DNA from 4 places in the Micromonospora sp. WMMD737 genome. Region 4 is predicted to be linked to each of the others. Evidence: riboswitches for the same ligand, from Rfam matches in the RefSeq annotation. Region 4 holds a riboswitch; each other region holds the start of a gene.

Region 1 (7,601 bases), 2.0 Mb from region 4:
GCGGCCTGCTCCGGGTAGGCCCGGCCGTACACCGGGATGGTGGCCTTACCGGTCTTCGGGGTCACCACGAACCCGACGGTCCACTTCGCCGTCGGCTTGGCGGCAGGGTTGTGGAACCACCCCTTCTGGCCGAGGTACCAGATCGCGGTCCAGTCGCCCTGCACCTCGGCCAGCGCGTACGTCTGGCCGGCCGAGACGCGGGCGCCGTGGTCGGAGACGTACGTGGTGTTCGGGGTGCCGTCGGGCCGCAGCGCGATGTCGTTGACCAGCGGCGCGTCGTGGCTCGGCGCGTTGTGCAGGAACAGCGCGGAGGAGCCGCGCAGCGGGCAGGGGGCCGTCGCCGGGGGCGGGTTCGGCACGCCCGGAGGCTGCCGGTTGCAGCCGGTGAACGGCGGCTGGTTGGTGGCGAAGTCCGGGTCGATGGTGACCAGCCCGGTCCGGTGCGTGCCGGTCGACTTGAACGGCGCCTTGAGCAGGTCGAAGTAGTGCGACCAGTTCCAGTACGGTCCCGGGTCCCAGTGCATGCCACGCACGTTCGCGGCGACGGTGCCGGGGACGTTGTCGTGCCCGATGATGTGGTTGCGGTCCAGCGGGATGTTGTACGCCCGCGCCAGGTGGCGGACCAGCTTGGCGGAGGTGCGGTACATCGCCTCGGTGTACCAGGTGCCGTGCCCGGCGAAGCCCTCGTGTTCGAGGCCGATGGACTTGGCGTTCACGTACCAGTTGCCGGCGTGCCAGCCGACGTTCTTGGTCTTGATGTGCTGGGCGATGTGCCCGTCCACCGAGCGCAGGGTGTAGTGCCAACCCACCCGCTTCGGGTCCTTGACCAGGTTGACGCTGGGACCGAAGTAGCCCTCGGTGTCGTGGATGACGATGTACTCGATCTTTTGCTGGGTGGGACGGTTGCCCAGGTCGTGGTTGCCGTAGTCGCCCAGGGTGGGGCCGTAGTTCTCGTACGGCGCCGGGATCCACTCGCAGGAGATGTCGTCCGGGCACTCCAGCCCGTCCGGCCGGGCGAGCTTGCGCAGGCGCAGCCGGTCCAGCCAGGAGCGGTTCGGCTGGACCGCCCGGCCGGCCAGCGTGACCCGCTGCCCGTCGTCGGTCACCCGGCTGTCGCCCGTGGCGATGGTGGCGTACACCTCGTTGGCGAAGGCCGCCGCGGCGTCGGCGCTGTCCGCGCCGGAGTACCGGGCCACCGCGCCGTACCAGGCCGCCGGGTCGGTGTCGGCGCCGACCGGGGCGCCGATCTCCTTCTGGTACGCGGCCAGCAGCGCCGCGCCGCCCCGGATGTTCGCCGTGACGTCCGTCCGCAGCGACTCCTCGCTGGCGCCGGTCAGCCCGGCGGCGGCGTCGACGGTCCGCAGCGCGGCCTCGGCGGGAGGCGACGCGGCCGGCGGCTCGTGGGCCTCGGCCAGGGACGGGCGGGAGTCGTCGCCGCGCGGGTCCTCGGTGCCCTCGTCGTGGTGCGTGCCGCCGGCGAGGGCGGCGACGTGCTCGGCGTCGGTGAGGTGCATCGGTCCGTAGCCGCCGCTGGTGCTCGGCGTGCCGGCGTTGGTGTCCCAGCGGGACTGCAGGTAGGAGACCCCGAGCAGGACGCTCTCCGGTACGCCGTACTCGGCGGCCGCGGCGGCGTACTGCTGCTGCCGGTCGGTCACCGGCGCCGCCGCGGCGGCGGACCCGGCGGCGGTGAGCGGCGTCGCCGCCATGGCGGCGGCCACGGCGGCGGCCAGCAGGACGCGTCTGCTCCTCGATGTCGCTGACAGGTGCATCAGACCCCCAGTTCGGACGGGCAAAGGTGGGGTCACCTTCGCCCCGCCCGCCGCCTCTGGTCAATACCTTTCCGTCAGACACTTCAGAAGGAAGAAAATCTTCGTCGCCCGGGTTGCGGATCCGCCCGACCCGGGTGGGTACGGAGTGTCACCGCCCGTAGGGTTGCGGATCGATAACGGTCGTCTCTACTCTGGTCCTTCGTCGGCCGGTGACATTCCGTCCAACCAGGGCGGTGACGGTCCGACACCGCCGAGTCGCTCCCGAGCGAGCCGGGGACCCAGGTTCCCCGGGGTGAATCCGCAGTCCCTGCGGTAGGGCGCCCCTTCCCGCCCGAACCCGTCAGCTAACCCGGTAGGCGGTACGGAAGAAGGAGCACTGAGCCCGGTGGCACACCATGCCCCGCGGCCACCGTCGGCCCGGTCGGCCCTCGCCGACCCGGTGACGGCTGCGCCGCGCCCACGCTGGTACCGCTGCACCACCGCCCTCGCCGCCCTGGCCGCGTTCGCCGTCGTCCTGACCGGCGGCGCCGCGGCGGCCCACGCCGAACCGACGGTCGCCGAGATCGAGCGGCAGATCGACGAGGACTGGAACAAGCTCGAACCGGTCATCGAACGGCACAACGCCACCCGCCAGGACCTGGCTGCCAGGCGGAAGCAGGCCGACGCGCTCGCCGCGCAGATCGGGCCGCTGGAGAAGCAGGTCGACCAGGCGATGGAGAAGGTCGGCGCGCTGGCGGCCCGCGCCTACAAGGGCGAAAACGTCTCCGCCGTCAACGCCCTGCTGGGCAGCCGTTCACCGAGCGAGATGATCGGGCAGCTCGAACTGCTCGACCAGTTCGCCCAGCACCAGCAGCAGGACGTGCGGCAGGTCGCCGAGCTGCGCGACCGGCTGGCCGCCAAGAAGGCGCCGCTGGACGAGATGGTCGTCCAGCTCGGCCGCACCGAGGCCCAGCTCGCGGCGAAGAAGAAGCAGATCAACGCCGAGATCGACCGGTTGCAGAAGCTGCGGCTGCGGGTCTACGGCAACGGCGGCGGCGGGCCGCTGCGTCCCGCCCCCTGCCCGGCCGGCTATCCCGGCGGCCCGGCCGGCACCGCCGTGAAGTTCGCCTGTGCGCAGATCGGCAAGCCCTACGTCTGGGGCGCCGAGGGGCCGAACTCGTACGACTGCTCCGGCCTGATGCTCGCCGCCTGGGCGAAGGCGGGGGTGTCGCTGCCACACAACGCCGCACAGCAGCGGCGGGCCACCGCGTCCGTGAGCCGGGGCGAGCTGCGCCCGGGCGACCTCGTCTTCTACTACAGCGACCTGCACCACGTCGGCATGTACGTCGGCGGGGGCTGGGTGGTGCACGCCTCCCGCGCCGGGGTGCCGATCAAGATGAAGAAGGTCGACGACGGCCCGATCCACAGCTACGGCCGCCCCGGCTGAGGTGTCAGGAAGGGCACCTTCCTAACGCCTTCGGTAGAGGAAGGTGCCCTTCCTGACGCGCAGCGGCCGGGTCAGCGGCCGGGTCAGCGGGTGGGCCAGGTGCGCCAGTGCTGCCAGGAGCGGCTCGGGGTCGGGCCGCGCTGTCCCTGGTAGCGCGAGCCGTAGACGGCCGAGCCGTACGGGTGCTGCGCCGGCGACGAGAGCCGGAAGATGCAGAGCTGGCCGATCTTCATGCCCGGCCAGAGGGTGATCGGCAGGTTGGCCACGTTGGACAGTTCGAGGGTCACGTGACCGGAGAAGCCCGGGTCGATGAAGCCCGCCGTGGAGTGGGTGAGCAGGCCCAGTCGGCCCAGTGAGCTCTTCCCCTCCAGCCGGCCGGCGAGCTGGTCGCCGAGCGTGATCACCTCCAGCGTCGAGGCGAGCACGAACTCGCCCGGATGCAGCACGTACGGCTCGCCCTCCGGCACCTCGACCATCGACGTGAGGTCGTCCTGCTGCTGCGCGGGGTCGATGTGGGTGTAGAGGTGGTTGTTGAAGACCCGGAAGAGCTTGTCCAGGCGTACGTCGATGCTGGACGGTTGCACCAGCGCGGGCTCGAACGGCTCCAGCGCGAGCGTTCCCGCCTCGATCTCGGAGGCCAGGTCGCGGTCGGAGAGCAGCATCCGCACACCTTAGCGACCGACACGCGTGACCTGCGTGTCGGAGTGCATCTTCGTACAATTGTTCGATAGAATGCCGGCATGGCTTCCTGGTCCGAATTCGCCGCCGACGAGCCCCGCCTCGCCGACGGGATCCGCCTCCTCATGCAGCAGTACGGGCCGGGCTTCGGCTACCTGGCCACCGTCCGCGCCGACGGCGGTCCCCGGGTGCACCCGGTCTCCCCGGTGATCACCGACGAGGGGCTCTTCTGCTTCGTCGTCGACTCGCCCAAGCGGCGCGACCTGGAGCGCGACGGCCGCTACGCGCTGCATTCGTTCCCGCCCGAGGAGAGCGACGACGAAGCCTACGTCGCCGGCCACGCCCGGCCGGTGACCGACCCGGCGCGGGTGGCCCGGCTGGCCCGCAGCCACCGGGCCGCGCCGCAGGTCGACTGGCGGGTCTTCGAGTTCACCGTCGACGTGGCGATGCTGGCCCGCCGCGAGTCCGGCGTCGCGGGCGGCGCCAGCGAGTGGCACGGCCGGCCCGCCGTCCAGGTGTGGCTCGACCCCCATGCGGCCGCCGCCGGCACCGCGCTGGTGCCCGAAACCCGGTCGGGGCGCGTCGGCGACCACGCCGCCCGCCCCGCCGCCTGAGACGCGGTGCGGCGCCCCGGGCCGTCCCCCTCCGGGGCACCGCACCGTGACCACCGCCCGACCCCCGCGTGCCCGGCCGCACAGACGCCGGTGCCGGCCCCGTCGAGCGAGGCCGGCACCGGTCGAGTCGTACGGCGTGACTACGCCGCGCGGTACGCGTTCCAGGCGGTCAGCATGCGGCTGGCCTGCCCGGCGGTGAACTGGTACATGCAGGAGTCGTAGCTGTAGTCCATGAAGTTGGTGATCGGGTCGACGCCGGGGGCGGTGCAGGTGTTCCGCCCGGTCGGGCAGCCGGAGGCCGGCGACGCCTCGGCAGCGGTGTCGCTGACGCTGTCGCCCGAGCCGGAGCAGCCGCCCTGGAAGGTGTGGTAGAGGTTCAGCCAGTGGCCGACCTCGTGGGTGCCCGTGTCGCCCTGGTTGTAGTTGGTGGCGGTGCCGCCCGGCAGCGACTCGCTCAGCACGACGACGCCGTCCATGCTGTTGAGGTTGCGGGTCGGGAAGGTCGCCCAGCCGAGCAGGCCGTTGCTCAGCTCGCCCAGGTAGATGTTGAGGGTGTTCTTGCCGCCCGTACGCAGCGAGGTCTTCATCGACCGCTCCGCCGAGGAGCCCTGCACGATCGGGTACCAGGACGGGTTCGTCACCCGGTTGATCTTCTGGAGCTGGAAGCTGAACGCGGTGGACGCGCCGCCGGTCGCCCCGCTGAACGACTGGTTCAGCACGTTGATCTGCGAGTTGACCATCGAGTCGGGGATGTTGCCGCCGGCCCGGGTGCTGTTCTCCTGGATCACGTGCACCACCACCGGGATGGTGACGGCGGCGGCCATCGTGGAGGCGCCGGCGCCGGTACGGAACCGGGCCCGCTCACGCAGCGCGGCGGCCATGTCGGCCTCGCGCTCGCGGGTCTCCGCGAGGGTCAGCTCGTTCGGCTCGTGCTTGGCGCCGCTGCCCGGCTTGACGCGGGCGTCCGAGTGGACGTCGGCCGGCTCGACGCAGACCTCGGTCGGGGCGGCGGAGAAGGCCGAAGCGGCCGGTACGACACCCACGGCGGCGGTGCTGAGCAGCAGCGCGAGGGTCGTCGACGCGACGCCGGCCGTACGCCGGGTCAGCAGGTTGGGACGGAGTCCCATGGGCCCACCTCTTTCTGGCGGCGCGACAGGGGGTATGTCACGCCGTGACTGGAACGTTGGGCAGACGTTACAACCCATCGATTGATTTGAGAATGGCCATATGTTGCCGCGGTGGAAATTTTCCTGGCAGCGGCTGGGCGCGCATCGACGTTGCTCGACGCGGGACACGACTCGCCGCCCTGGCGTGACTGGGGTAGCGGTGCGGCTGGTGGTGCGGCGTGGCGGGCGGTGGCGCGGCGCGATCTTGGCGAGTTCAGGCCCCTGTGGGGGCCGTTGGCTGCCAAGATCGCGGCACCGGGTGGTGTCGGAGGGGTACCTGGGTGCAGCGTCGTGACGACTCAGGTACAGTGGTGCCGCCTGCGGGTGTAGTTCAATGGCAGAACATCAGCTTCCCAAGCTGACAGTGCGGGTTCGATTCCCGTCACCCGCTCCAGCACGAAGGCCCTGGTCAGGATGCAGATCCCGACCAGGGCCTTCGACGTTTTCCTGCGCGCCCAACCCGACGAAGCATCGAGCTGGGCGCGTCGAGCGAGCTATGCCGCGAAGCGGGAACGGCGTCGGCGGCCGATCAGGTAGCCAGCGCCGCCGAGGAGCAGGAGCGCACCGCCAATGCCGGCCACGGTCGCGGTGTCGGCACCGGTCACGGGCAGCCCACCGCCCTCGCCGCCGGGGGCGCCCAGGCTGGAGGAGGGGGCAGGGGTCGGTGCAACGGTCGTCGTGGCACTGGGCGTGGCGCTCGGTGCCGGTGTGGGCTGAGCCGTTGCTGTCGGTGTGGGCTGAGGCGCGCAGTCAATCGCACGTGCGGCGTACAGGCCGTTGTTCAGGTAAGCCAGGTAGGCATCGACGGACCCGTCGTCGAGCACCTTCTGCGCGGCCGCCCTCACGTTGGCACCAGTGCCCGTCAACGTCCGGACCACCGTGATCCGCAGACTCGTTGACCAGGCGTTCTGCACGTCCGCCTTGAGGAATGCACGCAGATCATCTGCGGTGCCGTCCAGCCGTTCCTGCATCACCCGAGGCAGAACGGGCAACGAATCGGCGTTAGCTGCGGCCAGGATCTGGTTGGCCAAGACCCGCACCTCTACATCGGTGGCGGTATCGAGGTCGATGGTGACAAGCTCGCGGATATCCTTGTACACCTTGCGCTCGACCGTCTGGCAAGCCTCGTTCAGACCGGGCGATTCGGTTTGAGCCACCGCCGGCGCCGCCGGAATCAGAAAGGCCAGCGCCATTAGGGCGCCGGCCGGTATCTTCCATTTCAAGTGGGTCTTCCTCCCCCGCTTCAGGCCAAAACATGGAGATATTACCGTCAGTGGGCGGAAAAGCAAGAAGGGATTGATGTCGTCGATGGTGCCCCAGGGCTTCCGATCGGATGAGGCCTCGACGCCCGAGGACGGCTGACATCCTGGACTGTGCAATGAGCGCCTGTACGACCAGCGCCAGATAGTTCCCGCCGTGCGTTGCGTTCCCGTTCGAGCGGGAGCCGAGGGTCAACGGCGGTCAGTTCCTGGAAGTGCCCGCCGGCAACGGAGCGATCACGAGTGGGCCCCGACGTCCCAGCGCCCACACGGTGAGCGCGAAGCAGCAGAGCACCGCTCCCGCGATCGTGACCGCTGTCCAGCCGCCTGCGGACCAGAGCGTGGTCGCGGCGGCGGAGCCGATAGCAGCACCGATGAAGTTGCCGGTGGCCGCCAGGATGCGATGGACGGCGACGAACGGATGCTGCCAGAAGTGGGGACGTGGGTGAGTCGGCCCATGTCCCCACTTCTGATTCCCCTGTACGCGAATGTGGCGTGGTAGCGGCCGTGACTCGCACCGCTGGGAGTGCAACTCAGTTCATAGAGTTCCTCATCATCACGACAAAAGTGAACCCGGTGCTCGTCGGACGACGCAGGGAAATGTCACATTTGATCCGGCGCAGTACCTCGTTTCTGCTGAGGCGGAGCCCTTGCGCGATGAGCCGCTCCGGGCGGACCGGCACCGGATC
Region 2 (7,601 bases), 2.5 Mb from region 4:
GAGGAAGGTCCAGTTGCGGGTGCTCCCGTTCTCCCCTGTCGTCGCCATGCCCGCCATCGTATGGCCCCTGCTTCGTGTTTTCCTGCGCGCCCTCGCGGCCGACGGACGCGCGGAGGGCCCGGCACCGCCGCGCCAGGGCCGCCGAACATATGAAATGCATATCACGCATCCCTTGACGTATCTTGCAGTGCGTGTGACGGTGGTGGCAGCCCGCGTCCAGCGTCGGCCCGGGTGACCAGGCCGTTCACGTGAGGTAGCGAGGTGTGGGATGAGTCGTCCCGGATCGCCAGGAAGCCAACCGGGCCCGGAGCGGACGCTCCCGGTGCCGGCCACGGGCGGGGCCCCGGCCGACGTCGGCACCGCGATCGCCGTCCCCGCGAGTCCCGAGCAGGCGCTCGCCGAGCTGCACGCCGGCAACCGGCGGTTCGTGACCGGCGCCCCGCGCCACCCCAACCAGGACGCCGGGCACCGCGCCGCGGTCGCCGACGGGCAGCACCCCTTCGCGGTGATCGTCGGTTGCTCCGACTCCCGGCTCGCCGCCGAGATCATCTTCGACCGCGGCCTCGGTGACCTCTTCGTGGTCCGCACCGCCGGGCACACCATCGGTCCCGAGGTGCTGGGCAGCGTGGAGTACGCCGTCACGGTCCTGGGCACGCCGCTGGTGGTGGTGCTCGGTCACGACTCCTGCGGGGCCGTCCAGGCGGCTCGTGCGGCGGACGCCACCGGCACCCCGCCGGTCGGGCACCTGTGCGCCGTGGTGGACGCCGTGGTGCCCAGCCTGCGCCGGGCCGCCGCCGAGGGCGTGCACGACATCGACGGCATCGTCGACATCCACATCGCGCACACCGTCGAGGCGATGCTGGGCCGCTCCGCCGTCCTCGCCGCGGAGGTGGCCGCCGGCCGCTGCGGGGTGGTCGGCATGTCGTACCGGCTGACCGCCGGCGAGGTGCGGACGGTGGCCGAGGTGCCCGCCCGCACGGCCGACGCGCCGGAGGCGGCGGCCAGCGCCGCGCTCGCCTGACTCCGCCCGCCCGGCAGGTCGTCGCGGCGGGCCCGTACAGACGACAGAGGGCCGCTCCCGCGTCCGGCGGGGCGGCCCTCTGTGTGTACGTGTGGTCCCGGCTAGAGCAGTGACACGTGGACGTGGTCGGTGTGGTTCGACGGGCCGCTGTAGGAACTCCAGCCGGTCGCCGGGAACCAGATCTGTCTGTTCCAGATCACGTAGTAGATGCCGAGCCGATCGGCGTTGCGGACCAGGAACGCGGTCAGGTTGTTGCCGTACATGTAGGTGTCGTCGTTGTGCCAGGGGGAGAAGCCGCTCTTCTGCAGCGACCAGTCGCAGGCCCGGCCCTTCGGGTGCTCGTACGGCCCGCCGGGGCGGTAACAGCCGACGAACCGGTTGAAGCCGGCCCGCTTGACCTCCTTGTACATGTGCAGGGTGCGCGCCGTGATGCGGCCGGAGGTGGTGGGATCGGCCTCGGTGGGTGACAGCGGCGTCCAGTCGCCGTCGGCCGTCCGTCCCGGCGCGATCTTCGCCACCGGCGAGGTGGCGACCACCTTGCCACTGGTCAGTCCTCTGCCGCCGACCAGCGCGAGCGCCTTCTCCGCCTCCCGCTTGCCGCGCGCCATCTCGTTCGTCAGCTTCTGCTGTTCGCGGACCTCGGTGTCGAGCGCCAGCTTGGCCTGCTCGGCGCGGTCCTTGACCGCGTTCACCTCGGCGAGCTTCTTGGAGTTGACCAGGTTGAGCTCGTCGAGGGCGGCGGCGCGCTTGACGAACGAGTCGGGGCTGGCGGTGTCCAGCAGCATGGACACCGCGCCGATCCGCCCGGTGCGGTAGGACTGGGCGGCGATCTGGCTGACCTGGGGGGCCAGCGCGCTCAGTTCGGCCTGCGCCCGGGAGACCTCCAGGGCCAGTTCGAGCTGGCGCTTCTTCGACTTCGCCAGCTTCGCCTTGGCCTGCACGTAGGACCGGTTCCGGGCCTCGATGAGGTCGTCGAGCAGCTTGGGCTCGTCGTCCCCGTGCCCGGAGGGCTTGGGCGGGGTGGGCGCGGCCGCCGCCGGCAGAGGCCCGGCGAAGACCGCCAGAGCGGCGAGTACGGCCACCACGGGCGTCAACCAGCGGCGTAGGGGTGCCGTCACAGTTTTCCCTTCCGTCGACCGCCGACCGGGTTAGCTGACGGGTTCGGGGCGGAAGTGGCCCCTACCGCTGTCGCGGATTCACCCCACGTACCTGGGTCCCCGGTTCGCCTCGCGGCGATTGGGCGGCGGCACCGCAGGCGCCGCTGCGCGCCTTCGGCGGTGACCGGCAGCGAGGTTACCCGAGAACGCTCCCGGGGATCTACGTCCCTAAGCCGACTAAATGCGTTATTTCGTAATGGCGGACGGTGACCAGTGACGCGTTTATCAGGACGAACGCCCTGTTCGGTCACGCTGAGGAGCGTCACCATGCGGTGTCCGTACTTCTGCGCCCGTCGGGCCATTCGGCGGGAGCGGCGGACGGCGTGTCCCCACGCGGCCCGCTGAGGGCCTCCAGCGCCTCGGACCGGTCGGTCGCCGGCCGGGGTGTCGGCGCGGTCGTGCGCGTGGGCGCGGCGCGGCCGGTGGCGTCCCCGCCGCGTCGGCCGGCCGTGGTCACCAGGGCCGCCAGCGCGGTGGTCAGCGGCACGGCGGCGATCAGGCCCAGGGTGGCGACTGCGCTGCGGACGATCTCCTGGGCGAGGAACTCGCTGGTGAGAAGTTGGGTCACCGCCCGCGAGTCGGCGGTCAGCAGGAGCAGCACCGGCAGGGAGGCGCCCGCGTACGCCAGCACGATGGTGTTCACCGTCGAGGCGATGTGCGCCCGGCCGACCCGGGTCGCCGCCCGGTAGAGCTGCGTCCGGGACAGCCCGGGGTTGGCGTGGGCCAGCTCGGTGACCGTGGCGGCCTGGGTCACCGTGACGTCGTCCAGCACGCCGAGGGAGCCGATGACGATCCCGGCCAGCAGCAGCCCGTGCAGGTCGACGTCGGCCTGGTACATCGACAGCGTGGTGGCGTCCTCGGAGCCGAACCCGGTCAGGTGGGTCGCGGCGGTGGCGATCGTGCCGAGGACACCGGTCAGCACCAGGCTGCCCAGCGTGCCGAGCACGGCGACCGAGGTCTGCGCCGTCACGCCGTGGGTCAGGTAGAGCACCACGAACATGATCAGAGCGGCGCCGACGACCGCGACCAGCAGGGGCGGGTTCCCGGCGCTGATGCCCGGCAGCACGAAGGTCAGCAGGATGGCGAAGCTCGCCGCCAGGCCGCCCAGCGCGGCCAGCCCGCGCCACCGCCCGAAGGCGACGATGGCGGCCGCGAAGAGCGCCACCAGCCAGACCAGCGGCTTGCCGCGCTGGTGCTCGGCGATGTTGTAGGTGCTGGCCGTGGGGTCGGCGGGGTCGGTGAGCTCGACCAGGATGATCTCGTCGTCCACGGCGACGGTCGGCGCACCGGGCCCGGCCGGGATCGGCGTCTGGATCTGCTGGCCGGCGTCGGGGCCGTCCTGCACCCGTACGGTGACCGTGCCGCAGGGGCCCTGCCGCGCGTCGGGGCTCCCCTCCGGGGCCTCCGGGGCGGGCGGGCACGGCTCCGTCACCACCCGGGTCACCGTGCCGTGGTAGCGGGGTGCGTCGGTGCCGGTCGCCGGGTCGGGCGCGTCCCACGGCCACAGCACCAGGGCCGCGATCAGCGTGGCGACGAAGAGGGGCACCACCGTCGCGACGAGGATCCGCCGCACCCTCGGCGGGGCGGACGGAGCGGGACGGGTGTGGTCGGCGCCCAACGTGTGTCTCCCTACGAATCCAGGGCGGGGTACGGGCCGGCGGGGCCGGTCGGTTCACCCGTCGCCGCGTGGGCGCGACGGGGATCGCTTCCGCGTGGTGGTGCGGTCACGTACCGCGGTCCTGGGCCCCCACCCGGTCGCGGGTGGGCGGTGCCGCCGCCCGGCGGTGCGCGCGGGGCGGGTGGTGCGGAGTCCGGAGGGCCACCGGCCGAATGGTAGCCACCCCGGCATCGGGGCGCAGGTCGTGCGGGTGGTGTCGCGGCGCGGACCTTCACCACGCCCGCCGGCACGCCCACGCGCGGGACCTGCGCGCGCCCGGCCGCCCATGTTCGGCTCCTCACGCGCGATACCCATCCGTGCCCGACCGGCCCACCTTCGCCGTCGACGTGCGGGAACCGGTGCCGGCCCGCGCACGTGCGGGGGCCGGACGTGGGTGGTGCCCGTGCGGCACGGGTCGACGCGCTAGCGTGAGGGACGTGCGGACGACGGTGACGGCGGCGCGGGGCGCGCGGCTCCTGTTGCTCGTCGGCACGCTGCTCGGGCTGGCCGCGATGCACACGATCGGCCACGACTCGCACCAGACGGGTCATCCCGCGAACCCGTCGGCGCACGCCGCCGCCGCGCCCGGCCCGCACGCCGCCGCCGCCGCGCCCGGCCCGCACGCCGCCGCCGCCGCGCCCGGCCCGCACGCCGCCGGGTTGGCTCTCCAGACCGTCGTGGGCTGTCCCGGGGGCTGCGCCTCCGAGGACCTGCTGCCTGCCGGCGGTGATACGGGGAGAGGGCTGCCCGGGTGGGGCGTGTGCCTGGCGGTGCTGGGCGCGTTCACGGCCGCGCTGCTGCTGGCGGCGGTGCTGTCGGTCCGCGTACGCGCCGTCGGCCCGACCGGGGGCGGTCCGGTCGGCGCCTTCCCGCCGCCCCGGGCCCCGCCGCCCCGGCCGGTCGGTCTGCGGCTCGCCACGGTCTCGGTGCTGCGCAGGTAGGACGCGTTCGACGCGGTGCGGTTGCACGCCGTTCCGCGTCCCCGTCATGCCGCGTACGTTCCGACACCGAAAGGTTCCACCATGACCACTCGTACCCTCGCGCGCCGTGCCGCCCTGGCCGGCGTCGCCGTCACCACCGCCCTCGCCCTCGCCGCCTGCGGTGGCGACGACCACTCGTCGCCGGGGGCGGGGCACGGCACCCCCGGCGCCGGCGGGCCGGCCGCCACCGCCACCGGTGCGGCCGCGTTCGGCGACGCGGACGTGATGTTCGCCCAGATGATGATTCCGCACCACCGGCAGGCGGTGGAGATGGCCGAACTGGCGCCGACGCGGGCGGCGGATCCGGAGGTCAGGCGGCTCGCCACGGAGATCAAGGCCGCCCAGGGACCCGAGATCGCCACGATGAGCGGTTGGTTGGCGGCCTGGGGGCGGCCGGTGCCGTCGCCGGGCGGCATGCCGCACATGGACCACGGCATGCCCGGCATGATGTCCGACGCCGACATGGCGAAGCTGGCAGCTGCCACCGGCCGGGAGTTCGACCGGCAGTTCCTGACCATGATGATCGCCCACCACGAGGGCGCGATCACCATGGCCCGCGACGAGCTGGCCCGGGGCGTGAACGCGGAAGCCAAGGCAATGGCCCAGCAGATCGTCCGCACCCAGCAGGCGGAGATCGACACGATGCGCAAGATCCTCGGCCGGTTCTGAGCCGCCCGCCCCGGCGTCCCCGACCGGGGGCGCCGGGGCGCCCTGGCCGTACCGCCCCAGGGGGTGCCGGGGCGCCGCCACCGGATCCTGCCTGGAGGGGCCCGGCGGCGCGGATCCTGCCTGGAGGGGCCCGGCGCGCGGATCCTGCCGTGCGGGCCCGGGCGCGCGGAACCGGTGCGCCGACCGGGCGAAGGAGCCTGCCGGTGGTCAGCCGCGCTTCATGAGGCGACCGACGGCGGCCATCATCTCGGTGGCCATCTCGTCGGCCCGGCCCTCGGCCGCGCCCTCGCGCATGCAGTGCCGGGCGTGCCCGTCGAGCAGGCCCAGCGCGACCTTGTCCAGGGCGGCCTGGATCGCGGAGATCTGGGTGAGCACGTCGATGCAGTAGCGATCCTCGTCGACCATCTTCTCGATGCCACGGACCTGCCCCTCGACGCGGCGCAGCCGCGCGAGCAGCTGATCCTTGGTGGCGGTGTAGCCCCTGGTCGGCGTGGGCGTCGGTGTGGTCATGGGGTCGAGGATACCGTACCCCTCGGGGGTATGGTACGTTCGCTTCCAGTCGGGATACCCCCACCGGGTACCGGTACGCGACGCAGGCACCGGTCCGCCTCCGATTTACCCCTGGGGGGTATAGGCTGGAGGCGTCGAGAGGAGAGTTCCATGATCACCACGACGTACCAGGTGCAGGGCATGACCTGTGGGCACTGCGCCACCGCGGTCAGCACCGAGGTCGGCGCGATCCCGGGCGTCAGCGACGTCCAGGTCGACGTCGCCGCCGGTCAGGTCACCGTCACCAGCGAAGGTCCGTTGGAAACCGACACCGTGCGCTCCGCCGTCGACGAGGCCGGCTACGACCTCGTCGGCGCCTGAGGCGCGGGCACGGGGGAAACGAGGCACACCATGAACACGGCGACGAAGCTGAGCGGTTTCGCCCTCGGCCTCGCGGTGGTGTTCGGCGCGACGTACGGGGTCGGTCGGGTGGCCGACCCCGTGGCGCCGCCCGCCGAAGCCCCGCACGACGCCACCGGGGGGCACGGCGACGGCGGCGAGGACGGACACGGGGGCGACAGCGGCGGGGCGGCGCACCTGCCCGGCGGCCTGCTCGTCTCCGACCGCGGCTACACCCTGCGCCCGGTGGACGCCCCGGCCGGGCAGTTCGCCTTCCAGGTCACCGGCCCGGACGGCCGGGCGGTGACCGCGTACGACGTCGCGCACGACAAGCGCATGCACCTGATCGTGGCCCGCCGCGACCTCTCCGGCTTCCGGCACGTGCACCCCGAGATGGCGCCGGACGGCACCTGGCGGGTCGACTCGCCACTCGCCGGTCCCGGCGTCTGGCGGGCGTTCGCCGACTTCACCCCGACCGGGGGCGAGGCGCTGACGCTCGGCGTCGACGTGACCGTCCCCGGCGCGCTGACCGGGCGGCCCCTGCCCGCCCCGGCGACCAGCACCACGGTCGACGGCTACACCGTCACGCTCGCCGGCGCCCCGGAGCCCGGCCGCACCGCCGAGCTGACCCTGACGGTGAGCCGCGCCGGCGCGCCGGTCACCGACCTGGAGCCCTACCTGGGCGCGTACGGCCACCTGGTGGCGCTGCGTCAGGGCGACCTGGCCTACCTGCACGTGCACCCGCACGGCGAGCCGGGCGACGGCCGGACGCGGCCCGGCCCCGAGGTGAGCTTCTCGGCCGAGATGCCGTCGGCCGGGGCCTACCGCCTCTACCTGGACTTCAAGCACGGCGGCGTGGTGCGTACCGCCGAGTTCACCGTCGTCGCCGGCAGCCCGACCGCGCCGGGTGTCCCGGCGGCGACCAGCTCCCCGACGGCGGGCACGCCCGCCGCCACGAGCTCCCCGACCGCCGGCGCCGACCACGGCGTCCCCGGTCACGGGCACGACTGACGGGAAGCATGATGACGACCAAGCCCTTGCTGACGGCGCCGAACCAGATCGAGCTGGCGATCGGCGGGATGACCTGCGCCTCCTGCGCGGCCCGGATCGAGAAGAAGCTGAACCGGATGGACGGGGTGACGGCCACCGTCAACTACGCCACGGAGAAGGCCACCGTCCGGTACGCCGACGAGGTCACCCCGGACGAGCTGATCGCCACGGTGGAGAAG
Region 3 (7,601 bases), 4.0 Mb from region 4:
ACGTCGACCGGCACGTCCTTCATCACCCGGTGCGGGATCTCGAAGTACCGGGCGAGTTCCAGGGTGCGCGAGTCGTGCGCGAAGAGGTAGCCGGGCGTGCCGGCGATGAGCGCGGTGATGGTGCCGTGGATCCGGGTGCCGAACGCGAAGTCGAACCCGGAGAGGTAGTCCATCCAGGTCCAGGGGTCGACGAACATCCGCACCTTGTCCTCGGTGAACAGCGGGTGCGAGGTGTGGATCGGGATCCTGCTGGTCCTGCCCCGGTCGCCGGGGGCGTCGCCGTAGAGCAGGGTGCCGAGCGTCTTGAGGTCCTGCGGCAGGTAGCGCAGGTTCGGGTACCGCTCGTGGTGCCGGGCGATGATCTCCGCCATCGACGTGACGTACGGGGAGACGGTGAGCGCGAGCCTGTCGTCGGGCGACAGGGACGCCTTCCTCTTCTCCACCCGCAGGCTGTCGCCGTGCAGGAACATCGACGGGCAGCCGATCACGTCGACGGCCGAGAAGCCCAGGGTGCGCAGGTAGTCACGGGTGATCTCGCCGCGTACGCCGATGCTGTGCGAGCGGTCGAGGACCGCCCGTACGAAGCGGGTCACGACGTCGTCGATGGGGCGGAGGTACTCCCGGTCGCCGTTGACGTCGGTCTGCACGCCCACCCCGAGCACCACCACCGGGATCTTCAGCTGCTCGATGAGCTTCGTCATGGCCTCGACGCGGTGGGCGTAGCTGCGGCGGAAGGCGTTGGCGAGCGGTACGACGTAGACGTCGTACCGCTCGTTGATCATGTCGGCGTCGCGCGGGTTGATCCTGAACTCGGTCGAGGTGATCTCGGCGGTGGCGGTGCGCAGGAGCTTGTGGGCGGCGTGGCTGAAGACGAGGTTGCCGTTGTTGTCGCCGATCCAGTTCCGCTCGTGCGTCTCCTCCGCCGAGTAGACGTCGAACGGGCCCTTCTTCGCCCGCATCAGGATTCGCTGGTGCATCCGCCCGCCTCTCGTCACCTCCGGGTCTGGGAATACTAGCCACCCGATCGGCCGGAACCCGGAGGCCCGCCACCGCCGTCACGGATGGGGACGCAACGGTCACGGAGGGACGGGGGGACCCGGGATTACCCCACGGGACAGAACGGGCACTCGCGGACGGGACGGAACAGAGCCTCAGGCCCGGCGGGTAGGGTGCCCGGCGGGGCGGCGCCGAGCGGTGGACCGCCACGGGGCACCTTCGGGGCCCTGAGGACGGGGTCGAGGAGGAGACGTACGTGCTGGTGACCCTGCGGATCGTCGGGATGCCGGCATGAACGACGCCGCGACCGTCGCGCCGGCCGCCCGGCACGCGTCCCCGGCCAGCCGCCTGCCGTCGCTGACCGGGCTGCGCTGGGTCGCCGCCCTGCTCGTCTTCGGCTTCCACGTCGCGACGATGGGCATCATCGCCGAGCCCGGCCAGAAGGCCGTCGTGGATTGGGCCTTCGCCCTCGGGCTGTCGGGCGTGCAGTTCTTCTTCATCCTCAGCGGCTTCGTGCTGGTCTGGTCGGCCCGCCCCACCGACACCCGTCGGGCGTTCTGGCGGCGCCGGGTGGCCAAGATCTGGCCGAGCCACGTGGTGCTGTGGGTGGCGGCGCTGGCGGTCGCGGCCTGGTTCGCCGACCCCGTGGACCGGTTCGTGGCGGTGGAGAACCTGTTCCTCCTTCAGGCGTGGGACCCGCGGCCGGGCCACTTCTACAGCATCAACACGGTCAGCTGGTCGCTGTCCTGCGAGTTCTTCTTCTACCTCTGCCTGCCGTTGGCGCTGCCGCTGATCCGCCGGGCCCGACCGTGGGCCCTGTGGGCGGTCGTGGTCGCGGTGCCGCTGCTCATCCTGGCGCTCTGGCCGGCCCAGGCGCTGGTGCCCGAGGAGAGCCGCTGGTGGTTCACCCAGATCTTCCCGCCGGTGCGGTCGCTGGAGTTCTGGATGGGCGTCGCCGCCGCCGAGCTGATGCGGCGTGGCCGGTGGCGCGGGCCGGGCCTGCCGCTGGCCAGCCTGCTCTTCGTGGCGACCTGGGTGGTCGCCGCGCAGTGGGTCCGCGCCGAGCTGTGGGCTGCGCTGCTCTCGGTCGCGTACATCCTGGTCATCGCCGCGGCGGCGGACGCGGACGTGCGCGGGCGGCGCTCGCCGTGGCGGTCCCGGCAGATGGTCTGGCTGGGCGAGGTCTCCTTCGCCTTCTATCTGGTGCACGTCCTCGTGATGATCACCGTCCTGCGGCTCACCGGCGACTGGGGCGTCGGCTTCACCGGCTGGTGGGGGCTGGCGGTGGTGCTCGGCTTCCTGCTGGTCAACCTGGCCCTGGCCGGCCTGTTGCACCGGCTCGTCGAGACGCCGATGATGCGGCTGCTCACCCCGCGCAGGCCGGCCCGGACGCCGCGGGACGGGGACGGCGCCGGGAAGGACTCCGGCGGCCCCGGGGCGGCGCCGGGGGACCGGGGCAGCGCCGTGCCGCGCCCCCGGGCCGCCGATCCGCAGGGCGACCACCGACCGACGTACGCCGACTCGCGCTGAGCGCCCCCGGCGGCCGGAGAGTCCGGGCGACGAAATCCCGACCGTTTCGGTGACGCCGGTCACCACGTCGGCGAACCGGTCATCGGGCGCGGCCCGGCCGATTCCTGTCGGGGTTTCGGCGCCGCTGCCCGCCACTTGTCCCGTTGTCGCCTCAAGGTGCGCGCAGAAACGGTCGTCCCATTGAGTCGCGTCAGTGGCGAAGTGCCCGCAAAAATTGTCTCCCGATCAAGGTTTAGGCAGGTGGGACGGGGTTGGCAGGGCGCGGACCGGCCAGTAATGTCGGCGCGTCCGGTGCGGTACCCGATCGCCAGAGGCGACGCCGCGCCGACCCGCCTAATCGTGAACGACGAACCGGGGACCCAGTGCTCGTTGGGGTGAATCCGTGGGCCGTGGGCCCGTGGTAGGGCGTTCTTCCCGCCCGAATCCGTCAGCTAACCCGGTCGGCGGTGTCGGAAGGAGTTCCATCTTCATGCCACACCCGTACACCCCTCGGTTGTGCCGCCGTCTCCACGGCGCCGCGGTGACCGCGCTCGTCCGCCCGCAGGTCATGAGCTGACCCACCGGTCACCGTCCGTCGCCCGGCGTCCCGGGCGCATCCCCTGAGTGGTCCACCACCCGCCCGGACGCCCGTCCGCGCGGCGGTCCGTCCTGCCCTCGGCGCGGACCGACGGCCGCTCACCCCCCGAGCCCGTGGAGGAAACCGTGAAGCACCACCTCAAGCGACAGCTGCGTCGCCTCACGTCCGAGCGTCCGTACCAGCTGGCCGCCGCGTCCGCCGCGGCGCTCGTGCTGGCGTCGGGCACGGGCGCGCTGCTGGCCGGAGCCGACGAGGCCCCCGCCGCCGCGCAGGCCCCGGTGGCCGCCACCGAGCTGCGGGACGACGCCGCGGCCTCGCGCAGCCAGGCCCGGGTCGCGCCCGCCCCGTCCAGCGCCGCCCCGGCCGCGTCCAGCGCCGCCCCGTCGGCCAGCGCGTCCAGCGCCGCCCCGGACCCGGACCTGACCCGCAAGCCGGCGCCGCCGAAGCCGCCGGCCGCCAAGAGCCTGGACTACGACTACCAGGCCCAGACCACCTTCTACAACTGTGGTCCGGCGGCCGTCCGGCACGCCCTCAGCGCCGCCGGCATCGCGCGCAGCCAGGACGCCCTCGGTGCCCAGCTGGGCACCGACCAGATGGGCACCGACTCGGCCCAGGACACCACCCGCGTGCTGAACGCGACGGTGAAGGGCGACCCGTACCGGACCCGGATGATCCCCGGTGGCGCCGCCACCCCGGCCCAGATGGACCGGCTCCAGGCCGACGTCGTCGCGGCCATCGCCGACGGGCGGGGCGTCGTGGTCAACGTCGCCGGTAGCGCCACGGACACCGACGGCGGCTGGCACTCCTTCCCCGGCGGCCACTACGTCGCGGTGGTCGGCTACCAGGACGAGGGGCGGCTGGTGAAGATCGCCGACTCGGCGAACCCGGCGACCGCGTCGTACTGGATGAGCACCATCGCCCTGGCGAACTGGGCCGCCACCCGCGGCTACTCCGCCTGAGCGACGCCGTCGGGCGTCGGCTCCTCACCCGGGGGGTCGGCGCCCGATGTCGTGTCCGGGTCACGGCCCTCGCCCGCGGCGCCCGACGGGTGGCACACTGCGCCCATGGTCGATGAGTCGGGTGACCGGGACGGCCGGCGGGTGCTCCTGCTCCTGCACGGCATGGGCGCGACCGGCGACGTGTGGCTGCCCTGGGCGCCGCTGCTGGAGCATCGGTGGGCGGGGCGGTGGCTGGCGCCGGACCTCGCCGGCCACGGCTGGTCGCCGCCGCTGCCGGAGTACTCCTTCCCGGGGCTGGCCGCGCGGATCGCCGCGGGGCTCGCGCCGGGGGACCGGCTCGTCGTGCTGGGGCACTCCCTCGGCGGGGTGGTCGGGCTGGCGCTGGCCGCCCGGGGCGCCGGGCTGCCCGTCGACGCCGTCGTCGGGCTCGGCATCAAGGCCGTCTGGTCGCCGGCGGAGCTGGCCAAGGCGGGTGAGCTGGCGGCCCGGCCGGTGACCTGGTTCGCCAGCCGGGACGAGGCGGCCCGCCGCTACCTGCGGGTGGCCGGCCTGACCGGGCTCTTCGCCCCGGAACACCCCGTCGTGGAGGCGGGGCTGCGGCAGGTCGACGGCCGCTGGCGGCTGGCGATGGACCCGGCCGCGTTCGGCGTGGGCGCGCCAGAGCTGCCCGCCCTGCTGGCGGCGACCGACGTGCCCGTGCTGCTGGCCCGCGGCGAGCACGACCCCATGGTCACCGACGCCCAGCTCACCGAGCTGGGGGTGCCGGTCGCCACCCTGCCCGGCCTCGGGCACAACGCCCACGTCGAGGCCCCCGAGGCGGTCCTGGACCTCGTCGAGCCGTACCGCTGACGCCCCCCGCGAACGGCCCGGAGGTCCGCCGTCGTGGCCGGTGTGCCTCTCCGACCGGGGCGGTCAGGTGGCGGGGGAGAGGGTCGCCTCGTCCGGGTCGAGCGGCAGGCCGGTCGCGCCGCCCGTGCGCGGGGCGGGCGTCCGCCAGCCCTCGTCGAGCTGGCGCCGGGCGGCCGCCAGGAACGCTTCGGCGTACGACTCGGCGGGGAAGTCGCCCAGGTAGCGGCTCCGGGTGGCCCACCGCGCCGACGCCAGCGGATCGGTGTCCAGCAGCGCGGTCAGCACCTCGTCCACGTTCGCCATGTCGCGCCGCAGCACGTAGCCCGACCCGGCGAGCGGGAACTGCTCGGGGAACCGGTCGCCGGAGCCCACCATGTCGGTCACCGCGTAGGGCTTGCCGGAGTAGAGGTAGTCGGAGATCACCCCGGACACGTCGGAGACCAGCGCGTCCGAGCGGTTCACGCACTCGGTCAGGGTCAGCTCCCGACTGGCGGCGGCCCCGAAGACGTGCTGCCGGCCGCTGCGGGCCCGGTCGGCGGCCAGCAGCTCGGTGAGCCGGCCCAGCTGCCGGGCGGAGGCCGGGTTCTGCGAGGTGTACGGGTGGGCCCGCAGGATCACCGTCGCGCCCCGGTCGAGCAGCCGGCGCAGCAGCGTCTCGGCCACCGGCAGGGAGCAGTAGTTCGCGTCCGCGTTGTGCCCGGTCCAGGTCGGCGTGTAGAGCACGGTCGGGTTGGCCCGCCCGCGCGCCGGCTCCGGGCGTACCTCGATCGACTCGACCTGCGGGCGGCCGACGACGACGAACTTCTCCGCCGGGATGTCCACCCCGGCGCGGGCGTACCGGTCGATGGCGGCCTGGCCGGCGACGAAGATCCGGTCGAAGATCGCCGAGACCGGGTTGGCGCTGGGGGCCTTGTCGCTGTCGCCGTGGTGCAGCTGGACGTGGGTCAGCTGGGTGTAGCGGATGCAGTGGCTGTTCTTCGCGCCGTGGTTGACGTAGAACGCCACCCGCAGGCTCGGCACCAGCGCCTCGTCCATGGCCCTGGTGGTGGGGCAGTAGACCACGGGCGCGCTGGTGGCCGCGGCGACCAGGGGCAGGAACTCCGGCTCGCGCACCATCACCAGGAACGGCCGGCCGATCCGCTCCAGGTACGGCAGCCACATGGTGACCTGGTACTCCGAGCCGGGCGGCGCGGAGAAGTGCAGCAGGAACTCGGGCTGGTGCCGGCGCAGCGCGCGGGACACCGCCGAACCGCCGGCCCCCGGCCGGAACTTGCGCCGGGCCAGGTCCAGCCCGACCGCCGCGGCGCCGGCGGCGACCAGGGCGACGGCCGCCAGCGCGACACCGGCCGGCAGGCCCGCGACGGCCGCCAGCGCCAGCAGGGCGAGCAGCCCCGCCAGCGCGTCGCCGAGGCGGGCGGCGACCAGCGGTGTCCACGAGCGCACCGGCAGGTTCGCGGCGCGCACCTCCAGGCCGCCGGCGTCGCGGAGTGGGTTGACCAGCAGCACCAGCCCCAGCAGGGCCAGTGCGGTCACGGCCAGCGCGGGATCGAACCCGGCGTCGAGGCGGCGGGCGTAGCCGACCAGGATCGCCGCCGCGACAAGCGTGGTCTCGGCGGCGTTGTCGGCGCCCGGGCGCACCCGCCGCTCCCAGGTGGCCGCCGCGAGGGCGGCCACGGCCAGCCCCAGCCCCCAGCCGGTCGCGCCGGTCAGCGCGACGACGAGGAACGCCAGCACCGCCAGGCCGGTGGCCAGCGCGCGGGCGAGCAGCTTCCGAACCAGGTCACCACGCATGTCGGCTCCGTTTTCCGCCGTGCCAGAGATCCGTCGTCAGCCGGCGTCGGCCGGGCTGGCGTCCCGCTCGACCCGCGCCGGTCCCGGCTGGGCCGGCACCTCGCCGGGCGCGCGACGCACGTCGATGACCTGGCCGGTCAGGTCCGAGATCAGCACGTCCAGCGACGCCTGGGCTACGGTCTCGGCCGCGAGCAGGGTGTGCTCCGGCTCCTCGCCGAACGCCTTGGTGCGCATCGGCGTCGCGGTCCGCTCGGGGTTGACGCAGTTGACCCGTACGCCGAACTCCGCCCACTCGTCGGAGAGCGCCTGGGTGAGGTTGACCAGGGCCGCCTTGGTGGAGGAGTAGAGCGCGTAGTCGGCGCGGCCCCGGGTGTAGGAGCTGGAGGTGTAGAGCAGCAGCTGGCCCTTGGTCTGCTGGAGGTAGGGCAGCGACTGGCGGGCCACGATGACCGGCCCCACGAAGTTGATCTGGAGCACCCGGTCCATGGTCTCCTGGTCCATCTCGGCGAGGGCGCCCTTCTCCAGGACGCCGGCGGTGACCACCACGTGGTCGATCCGCCCGGTGGCCTCGAAGGCGGTCTTCAGCGCCGCCTCGACCTCCTCGGCGCGCTCGACGTGGGTGCCGGTGCTGGAGCGGCTGAACGGGAAGACCTGCGCGCCGTAGCGGCGGGCCAGCTCGGCGAGGTCGTGGCCGATGCCGTAGCTGCCACCGAAGACCACGATGGTCCGGCCGGTCAGCTCCTCGGTGTAGCTGCGCTCGTCGGTCACCCGGGGCGCCTGCGCGGCGGCGAGCTGGAACAGCTTGTCCGCCAGGTGCACGTCGACCGGGTGGGTGACCTTGATGTTCTCGTCGGAGCCGTCGATGACCTTGATCGGGGTGCCGGGCAGGTAGCGCAGCA
Region 4 (7,601 bases):
CCATCGCCCGGTCGCCCCGGCTGCCGGCGGCCCGCGCGGCGGTGCCGGCGGCCCAACCGATCGCCGCGCCGACCAGAGTGGCGCCGATCAGCAGCGTCCAGGGCAGCGCCGGCCGGCGGCCGGCGAGCGCGTCGAAGGCCTGGGTGGCCCGGCGCCGGGCCTCGTCCGCCGCCGAGCCCACCAGGTCGCCGGCCTCGTCGGCGAGGCCGGAGCCGCCCCGACGGGCCGAACGGGCGGTGTCGCGGACGCTGTCGCTGGCGGAGCTGACCGCCGAGACCAGGTGCTGCCACGCCTGGTCCGTGATCCGCTCGGGCTTGCTGCGGCGGTCCAGCAGGTTGCTTCCGAACATGGTGGTTACCTCCTCGGGGCCGAAGCGGGCGGCCATTTCGACTTCGGCGTCGCACCGGCGTGTGACGGTTCGCTCGTTTCCGCCTGTGCCCCGTGGGACTGCTCCGCAAACCCCGTGTCGCGGGGGCGGCGGCCCGGGGTGACGGTGGCCGGCGGCGTGGGGGCCCGGCGTCAGCGGACGGCGACCGCCACGGTCACGCCCCGCGCGAAGTCGTCGTCACCGTCGTCGTCGTCATCGTCGCCCCCACCACCGCCGAACCCGCAGGCCAGTACGAGGGCCAACAGCGCGCTGACGCCGGCCAGCGCGGCAAGTCTCCTGAGCATCGATCGTCCTCCCGGTCGCAGTCGTGTCTCCGAGCCGATGCTAGGCAGAACGGGCAAGGCCCGGGGCCGAAGCGGAAGGGGCCACGCCGGGGGGCCGGCTGTTGGGCGGTGCCGGCGGGAGCCGGCTACCCTGGGGCGCGACGTGTCAGCGGCAGCTGATCGTTGGTCGGACAAAACGTCAATAGTCCGGATAAGGGCGACTTGCTGTGCCCTGATCCCGCGAATTGCTCATCCCGAGGGGTGGCGACCGAGGCCGTCAGAGGAATACTCTCGGTCGCGGCCCGCGTACTGATGAGGCGCCCGTCGGACGGGCGAGTGGAGGTGCTCGCGTGAGCCTGTCGATCGTGAAGTCGGTCCTGCCCGGTGGTGTCATCGAGATCGCCCCGCGGGGTGAGATCGACGTCGACACCGCGTACGAGGTGCGCGAGGCGATCGCCGAGGTCCTGACCAAGGGGCGTCCCGGTCGGATCGAGCTGAACATGCGGCTCGTCACCTTCATCGACTCGGTCGGCATCAGCGCGATGGTCGCCGGCTTCCAGACCGCCGAGGTGAGCGGCGTCAAGCTCGTCGTCACCGAGCCGAGCCGCTTCGTGCACCGGCAGCTCTGGGTGACCGGCCTGCTCGGCCTCTTCGGCGCCCCCGAGCCCTACTACGCCGGCGCACCCACCCCCGAGGTCCTCCCCGGCGCCTGACCCGCCGCCGACCTGCCGCCGGCCGCGAGGTCGGAGGCGGGCCGCTCAGGCGTCGCCGAGGCCCGACAGGTCGACGTCCGCCACCTCGGTGACCGCGCGGATCGCCGTCACCGAGGCGTACCCCTCGGCCAGCAGCGCCAGGTCGGTGCCGGGCTGCACGGCCTGCCCCGGCTCCTCCAGCGACGTGCGGACGAAGCCGTGCCCGGCCTCCGCCACGGTCATCTGCACCTGGCCGAAGGTGGCCAGCGTGCCCCGGCGCACCCCGCGCAGCCGGCCGTGCGGCAGGTCCGGCGCGTTGACGTTGAGCACGCTCTCCACCGGCCCGGCGGTGAGCCGGGGCAGCAGGTCCAGGGCGACCCGGGCGGCTGTCGGCCAGTGCCGCTCGGCGTCGCGTACCCGGGCGGCGGCGGCCACCGCGGCACCCCCGCTGGCGGCCGTGGCCTCCCCGGCCGAGAGCACGTCGAGCGAGACGGCCATCGCCCGGCAGCCGTTCGCGGCGGCGGTGAAGGCCGCGCCCACCGTGCCCGAGTGCAGCACCGCGCGTCCCGCGTTCGCGCCCCGGTTGATGCCGGACAGCACCACCGCCGGCGGAGGCCCGAAGGCGCCGTGCACGGCGATCAGCGCGATGAAGCCGGGGGAGCCGCCGACCGCGAACGCCGGCACCCCCGGCACCTCCGGCAGCGGGTGCTCGTGGACCACCACCTGCCCGTCGCGCTCCACGGCGGTCATCGCGGCGCTGGTGCCACTCGCCTCCTCCAGCGGCGCGGCGACGACCACGTCCAGGCCCCGGTCCGCCGCCGCCCGCGCCAGCGCCTGGATGCCGGGCGCGGCGATCCCGTCGTCGTTGGTGACAAGTACCCGCAGCGTCACCGCTCGGCCGCCCGTTCGGCCAGCTCGTCGGGGCTGGTCCGCTCCTGCGGCCGGCTGCCGGCCGGTACGAGACGCACCCGGTCGACCAGGCCGGTGATCGAGTCGAGCCGGCCGGTGCCCAGGCCGTGCCGGGTCACGTTCAGCGCGCCGGCCGCCGCACCGGTACGGATCGCGGTGCGCACGTCGCCGCCGCGTGCCACCACGGCCGCCACCCCGGCGGTCATCGAGTCGCCCGCCCCGCGCGGGTCGGCCGCCTCCAGCCGGGGCATCTCGACCTCGAAGACCTCGCCGTCGACCAGGGCGAGGGCGGGCTTGTCGGCCCGGCTCACCACCACGTTCTCCGCGCCGCCGGCGTGCAGGTCGTACAGGGCCCGGGTGAGCTGCTCCTCGTCGTCGCCGTCGGCGCGGCCGTCGGCGATCAGCTCCTCGTGGCTGACCTTGAGGAAGAACACGCCGCTGTCCAGCACGGCGTCGAGGTGCTCGCCGCAGAGGTCGACCACCACCCGGCTGCCGTTGGCCCCCAGGTCGGCGGCGAACCGCCGGTAGAGGTCGGCCGGGACCAGCGACGGCTCGTTCGGCCCGCTCAGCACGCTGACCGAGGCGCGCAGCCCCTCGCCCAGCGCCAGGTTGTAGAGCTCGTCCAGCTCGTGCCGGCTGAGCGGCTGGCCGGGCACGTCCACGATCTCCTGCCGGGAGCCCTCGCGCCGATCGTGCACGTACCCGCCGCTGCCGGAGTCGCGCACCACCACCTTCAGGTGCACCCCCTCGCTGACCAGCAGCGGCTCCAGCACCTGGCCGATCTCGCCACCGAGGGCGGCGCAGAGCACCACGTCGACGCCGAGCGACATCACCATCCGGGCCTGCCACACGCCCTGCCCGCCGGGGTGCAGGTGCAGCTCCGGCGCGTCGCTGGGCTGGTCGACGGTCACCGTCAGCCGGGGCGTGGGCGCGAATACCATCACATGCCCGCTCATCCGTCGTACCCGTTCATGCGCCCATCCTCCGTCGGTCGACACGTGCCGTGACCATCCATCAGCTGACCGTAGTGGGGTCGGCGGCCGGACGTCCGGACTCCGGGCGGGATCGGCGCGGCGTTGCCAGGGCGCCCGGCATGCGCGACGATCGGGCGACCACCGACGCTGGGGAGACGGCGTGCTCAGGCGAAGTTCCTTCAGCTACACCGTCCAGGCGCGTTGCTCCCTCGCGGAGGCCGCGGCGCTGCTCGCCGACCCCACCCGGCAGGAGGACCTGCACCCGCTGATCGTCCGGGTCCGCCGGGTGCCGCCCCGTCCTGGCGCGCGGGCCAGCTACGACATCACCGATCGACTGGCCGCCGGGCCGGTGCGCCTGCCGATCACCTACCGGGCCGACGTCCTCGTGGACGATGCCGACGAGATCGTCACCGTGGCCCGGCAGTGGCCTGCCACCACGGTGCGCAACCACACCCGGCTGCGGGCGGAGCCCGACGGCGTCCGCATCGAGGTCGAGATCACCCTCGCCGCGCCCGCGCCGCTCTTCGGGTACGCGTTCCGCCAGGCCCGCGCCGCCCACCTCGGGCTGGCCGCCCGCCTCGCTGCGGCCCTCGACACGAGCCCGCCCGGGTCGCCGGCCGACTGACCGCCGGACAGGCCCGGCCGCGGTGGCGGGAGGCGACGGACGCCGTCGCGCCCCGGTGACCCGCGACGGGCGGGGCACCGGGGCGCGGGCGTCAGTAGACCGACAGGTGCACGTGGTTGGTGTGGTCGCTGGACGGGTCGCCGTTGGCCCCGCTGTACGACTTCCAGCCACTGCTGGGCAGCCAGATCTGCCTGTACCAGATCACGTAGAGCACGGCGAGCCGGTCGGCGTTGCGCACGAAGTACGCCGACAGGTTGTTGCCGTACGTCCGGTCGCCGCCGGTGGCGTCGCCGCCGAAGCCGCCCTTCTGGGCCGCGAAGTCGCAGGCCCGGCCCTTCGGGTGTTCGCCTGAGCCGCCGGGGCGGTAGCAGGAGACGTAGCGGGTGAAGCCCGCTGCCTTGGCCTGGTTGAGCGCGTGCAGGGTGCGCGGGGTGATGCAGCCGTTGGCGGGGGTGGGGTCGTTGACGCTGCACGACTCGCGCGGCCAGGAGCCGTCGGAGTTGCGCGGGGCCGCCTTCGCCGTCTTGTTCGAGGTGCCGCCCGGCGAGACGCCCGCCCCCGTGGACTGCTGGCGCTGTTGCTGCTGCTCGCGGTTGGCGACCGTCAGCGCCCGTTCGGCCTGCTCCTTGCGCTTGGCCATCACGGTGACCTGCTTGCGCTGCTCCCGGATCTCGCCGTCCAGGGCGAGCTTGGTGCGGGTGGCCTGGTCCCGGGTCTCCTGGAGTTCGCGCAGGGCCCGGTCCTCCTTGGCGGCCACCGCGTCGAGGGCGGCGGCGCGGTCCATGAAGCCGTCCGGCGAGCTGCTGTTGAGCAGGGCGGACGCCACGCTGAGCCGGCCGGTGCGGTAGGCCGCTCCCGCGATCTCGCCGACCCTGGCGGTGTGCGCGGCCAGCTCGACCTCGGTGGTCTTGAGCTGCGCGGCGAGCTGCTGCTGCCGCCTGGCCGACGTGTCCAGGGCGCGCTTGGCGTCGAGGTAGCCCTTGCTGGCGGCCTCCAACTGGGCCCGCAGGGCGGGGGTGCCGCCCTCCTCGTCCTGGCCGGGGGCCGCGGCGAGCAGTCCGGCCCGGGTGGCGGCCGCCGCCGGGGCGGCGGTGACCGGGGCCACCGCGGCGCCGAGGGCGAGCATCGTGGCGATCAGGGCCGCCGTCCGGGCGGCACGTCGTCGTACAGGTGCCATCACTGGCATACACGTGTCCTTCCGTCAGCCGCCGACCGGGTTAGCTGACGGGTTCGGGACGGAAGATCCCTACCGCTGAAGCGGATGCACCCCACGAACATGGTTCCCCGGTTCGCCCCGCCGGGCGATTAGGCGGCGGCCACCGCCGGCACCGGTGGGTGCCGCCTGGCGGAGGCCGAAGCCGAGCCTACCGGTGCCGGTGTGACTGATGCAGCGCAGGTGACGCAGGGTGTACGTCCACTAACAGTCAAATCCGGCATAAGTGCACAATACTCTCCCAGATTTAAGGTTGTCCTCATTACCACTCAAGCGACCCGCAGGCCCCGCGCGACGCTCCGGGCTCGATCTGCAACGTGGCGTGCTCGATGTGGAAGTCGTCGTGCAGCGCGGCCCGGGCGGCGCCCAGCACCGCGCCGACCTCCGCGCCGGGTGCCATGGTCAGGTGGGCCGAGGCCACCTCCATCCCGGAGGTCAGCGTCCAGACGTGCAGGTCGTGCACCTCGGCGACGCCGGGCACGGCGGCCAGCCGGTCGTGCACCGCGGTCACCTGGAGGTGCTCCGGCGCGGCCTGCACCAGGATGCGCAGCGCGGCCCGCCCGAGCCGCCAGGTGCGCGGCAGGATGAGCACCCCGATCGCGACCGCCACCAGTGGATCCGCCCACCACCAGCCGGTGGTGGCGATCAGCAGCGCGGCCCCGATCACGCCGAGTGACCCCAGCAGGTCGCCGAGCACCTCCAGGTACGCGCCGTGGACGTTGATGCTCTCCTTCGCCCCGGAGCGCAGCAGCGCGAAGGCGCCGATGTTGGCGAGCAGGCCCAGCACGGCGACCACCAGCATCGGGCCGGCCAGCACCTCCGGCGGGTCGCCGAAGCGGCGCACCGCCTCGATCACGACGTAGACCGCGACGCCGGAGAGCAGGGCGGCGTTGGCCAGTGCGGCCAGCACCTCCAGCCGGTAGAGGCCGAAGGTGCGCTGCGGGTCGGCGCCCGCCCGCCGGGTGGCGGCGATCGCCGCGAGCGCCATGCCGATGCCGAGCACGTCGGTGAACATGTGCCCGGCGTCGCTCAGCAGGGCCAGCGAGCCCGTGCGGAAGGCCGCCACCGCCTCCACCACCATGAGGCCGGCGAGCAGCCCGAACGCCGCCCAGAGCCGGCCCCGGTGGCGGTGCGCGGCATTCGCCACCGACCCGTGATGGTGGTCATGACCTGCGCCCACGCGCCCACCCTCCGTCAGGCGTCCGGATTCGCGTTCAATCTATGCTCACATCGCTATGTATGCAAGTAACGGCGGCTCAGCCGATCGGGTCGACGGTGGTCAGCCGCTGGGTGGCCCGGGACAGCGCCACGTAGAGCGTCCGCACCCCCGACCCCGGGTCGGCCCGGATCTCGCCCGGGGCGACGAGGACGACCCCGTCGTACTCCATGCCCTTGGCCTCCAGGCTGGTCACCACCTGCAGACGCGGCGCACCGAGCCCGCCCAGCCAGCCGGCCACCTCGTCGCGGCGCGGCACCGGCGTGATCACCCCGACCGTGCCCTCGACCTCGGCGAGCAGCGCGCCGGCCGCCGCCACCACCGCGGCCTCCAGCTCCGCCGGCGGCACCGACAGCGCGACCGGGTCGACGCCGGTGGAGCGCACCGCCCGGGGCAGCGGCAGGTCCGGGTGCAGCCGGCGGATCTCGGCCGCCGCCACCGCGAAGATCTCTGCCGAGTTGCGGTAGTTCGTGGTGAGGGTGAAGTGGTGCCGTTTGCGCCGGCCCAACGCCTGGTCCCGGGCCCGGGTCAGCTCCTCGGGATCCCCCGTCCACGCCGTCTGCGCCGGATCGCCCACCACCGTCCACGAGGCCAGCCGGCCCCGCCGGCCGATCATGCGCCACTGCATCGGCGAGACGTCCTGCGACTCGTCGACCACCACGTGCGCGTACTCCCGGTAGTCGTCCGGGCGTTCCCGCGCCGCCTCGCGGGCGGCGCGTTGCCGGTCGGCGAAGGTGCTCAGCTCGCGGACCCCACCGGCCAGCTGGAACGGGTCCCGCTTCGCCCGGGCGGGCTTCATCGGCTTGCCGAGCAAGGCGTCCAGCTCGTCGAGCAGCGCGATGTCGGCGATCGTCAGCCCGGCGGCGTCGAGGCTGCCGTACGCGTCGGTCAGCAGCCGGATCTCGGCGCGGGAGAGGATCCCCTCGGCGTAGCGGTGCAGCCGGTCCGGACGGGCCAGCCAGCCCAGCACGTGCCGGGGGTGCAGCCGGGGCCACCACGCCTTCAGGAACTCCCGGAACTCCGGCCGCTCGGCGATCTCGTCCTCGAACGCGCGCTGCTCTGGCAGGCGGCCCACGCCCAACCTGCGGGCCTGCGCCCACAGCGCCGCGAAGACCCCGTCGAAGCCGGCCCGGCGCACCTCGTTGCGGCGGGCGCCCCGGGGCATCGCCCGGTCCCGGATGCCGTCCAGCTCGCGGCGTTCCAGCCGGAGCAGCTCGCCCCGGTAGAGCAGGCGCAGCTCGGTCGGGCCGCCCGGCACCGCGTCCCGGACCGCCCGCTCCAGCACCCGCCGCATCCGCAGCGAGCCCTTCACCGCCGCCAC

What was found. Region 4 has a riboswitch for cyclic di-AMP ahead of ACN27A_RS13170 (coiled-coil domain-containing protein). Riboswitches for the same ligand answer to the same signal wherever they lie in the genome.
Region 1: another riboswitch for cyclic di-AMP. It lies ahead of ACN27A_RS22430 (NlpC/P60 family protein); the one in region 4 lies ahead of ACN27A_RS13170 (coiled-coil domain-containing protein).
Region 2: another riboswitch for cyclic di-AMP. It lies ahead of ACN27A_RS24765 (coiled-coil domain-containing protein); the one in region 4 lies ahead of ACN27A_RS13170 (coiled-coil domain-containing protein).
Region 3: another riboswitch for cyclic di-AMP. It lies ahead of ACN27A_RS31310 (C39 family peptidase); the one in region 4 lies ahead of ACN27A_RS13170 (coiled-coil domain-containing protein).

Annotation. Positions count from the first base shown of each region.
Region 1 covers NZ_JBMHMH010000001.1:5,095,101-5,102,701, forward strand. The annotation lists gene ACN27A_RS22425 (N-acetylmuramoyl-L-alanine amidase) at 1-1,769, opposite strand, end outside; cyclic di-AMP (ydaO/yuaA leader) riboswitch at 2,008-2,142, shown strand; gene ACN27A_RS22430 (NlpC/P60 family protein) at 2,155-3,195, shown strand; gene dcd (dCTP deaminase) at 3,279-3,857, opposite strand; gene ACN27A_RS22440 (pyridoxamine 5'-phosphate oxidase family protein) at 3,936-4,487, shown strand; gene ACN27A_RS22445 (zinc metalloprotease) at 4,628-5,614, opposite strand; tRNA gene ACN27A_RS22450 (tRNA-Gly) at 5,974-6,047, shown strand; gene ACN27A_RS22455 (LPXTG cell wall anchor domain-containing protein) at 6,148-6,876, opposite strand; gene ACN27A_RS22460 (DUF1062 domain-containing protein) at 7,446-7,601, opposite strand, start outside.
Region 2 covers NZ_JBMHMH010000001.1:5,577,848-5,585,448, forward strand. The annotation lists gene ACN27A_RS24755 (MarR family winged helix-turn-helix transcriptional regulator) at 1-57, opposite strand, end outside; gene ACN27A_RS24760 (carbonic anhydrase) at 269-1,021, shown strand; gene ACN27A_RS24765 (coiled-coil domain-containing protein) at 1,123-2,139, opposite strand; cyclic di-AMP (ydaO/yuaA leader) riboswitch at 2,143-2,274, opposite strand; gene ACN27A_RS24770 (YibE/F family protein) at 2,441-3,796, opposite strand; gene ACN27A_RS24775 (hypothetical protein) at 4,273-4,776, shown strand; gene ACN27A_RS24780 (DUF305 domain-containing protein) at 4,858-5,484, shown strand; gene ACN27A_RS24785 (metal-sensitive transcriptional regulator) at 5,692-5,994, opposite strand; gene ACN27A_RS24790 (heavy-metal-associated domain-containing protein) at 6,145-6,354, shown strand; gene ACN27A_RS24795 (hypothetical protein) at 6,385-7,383, shown strand; gene ACN27A_RS24800 (heavy metal translocating P-type ATPase) at 7,392-7,601, shown strand, end outside.
Region 3 covers NZ_JBMHMH010000001.1:7,065,707-7,073,307, forward strand. The annotation lists gene ACN27A_RS31300 (polysaccharide pyruvyl transferase family protein) at 1-977, opposite strand, end outside; gene ACN27A_RS31305 (acyltransferase family protein) at 1,288-2,526, shown strand; cyclic di-AMP (ydaO/yuaA leader) riboswitch at 2,847-2,987, shown strand; gene ACN27A_RS31310 (C39 family peptidase) at 3,217-4,062, shown strand; gene ACN27A_RS31315 (alpha/beta fold hydrolase) at 4,168-4,911, shown strand; gene ACN27A_RS31320 (CDP-glycerol glycerophosphotransferase family protein) at 4,975-6,702, opposite strand; gene ACN27A_RS31325 (D-ribitol-5-phosphate cytidylyltransferase) at 6,739-7,601, opposite strand, start outside.
Region 4 covers NZ_JBMHMH010000001.1:3,093,441-3,101,041, reverse strand. The annotation lists gene ACN27A_RS13200 (hypothetical protein) at 1-349, opposite strand, end outside; gene ACN27A_RS13195 (hypothetical protein) at 520-672, opposite strand; gene ACN27A_RS13190 (STAS domain-containing protein) at 1,002-1,364, shown strand; gene surE (5'/3'-nucleotidase SurE) at 1,410-2,234, opposite strand; gene ACN27A_RS13180 (1-phosphofructokinase family hexose kinase) at 2,231-3,208, opposite strand; gene ACN27A_RS13175 (SRPBCC family protein) at 3,387-3,851, shown strand; gene ACN27A_RS13170 (coiled-coil domain-containing protein) at 3,943-5,028, opposite strand; cyclic di-AMP (ydaO/yuaA leader) riboswitch at 5,042-5,173, opposite strand; gene ACN27A_RS13165 (cation diffusion facilitator family transporter) at 5,327-6,244, opposite strand; gene ACN27A_RS13160 (HelD family protein) at 6,321-7,601, opposite strand, start outside.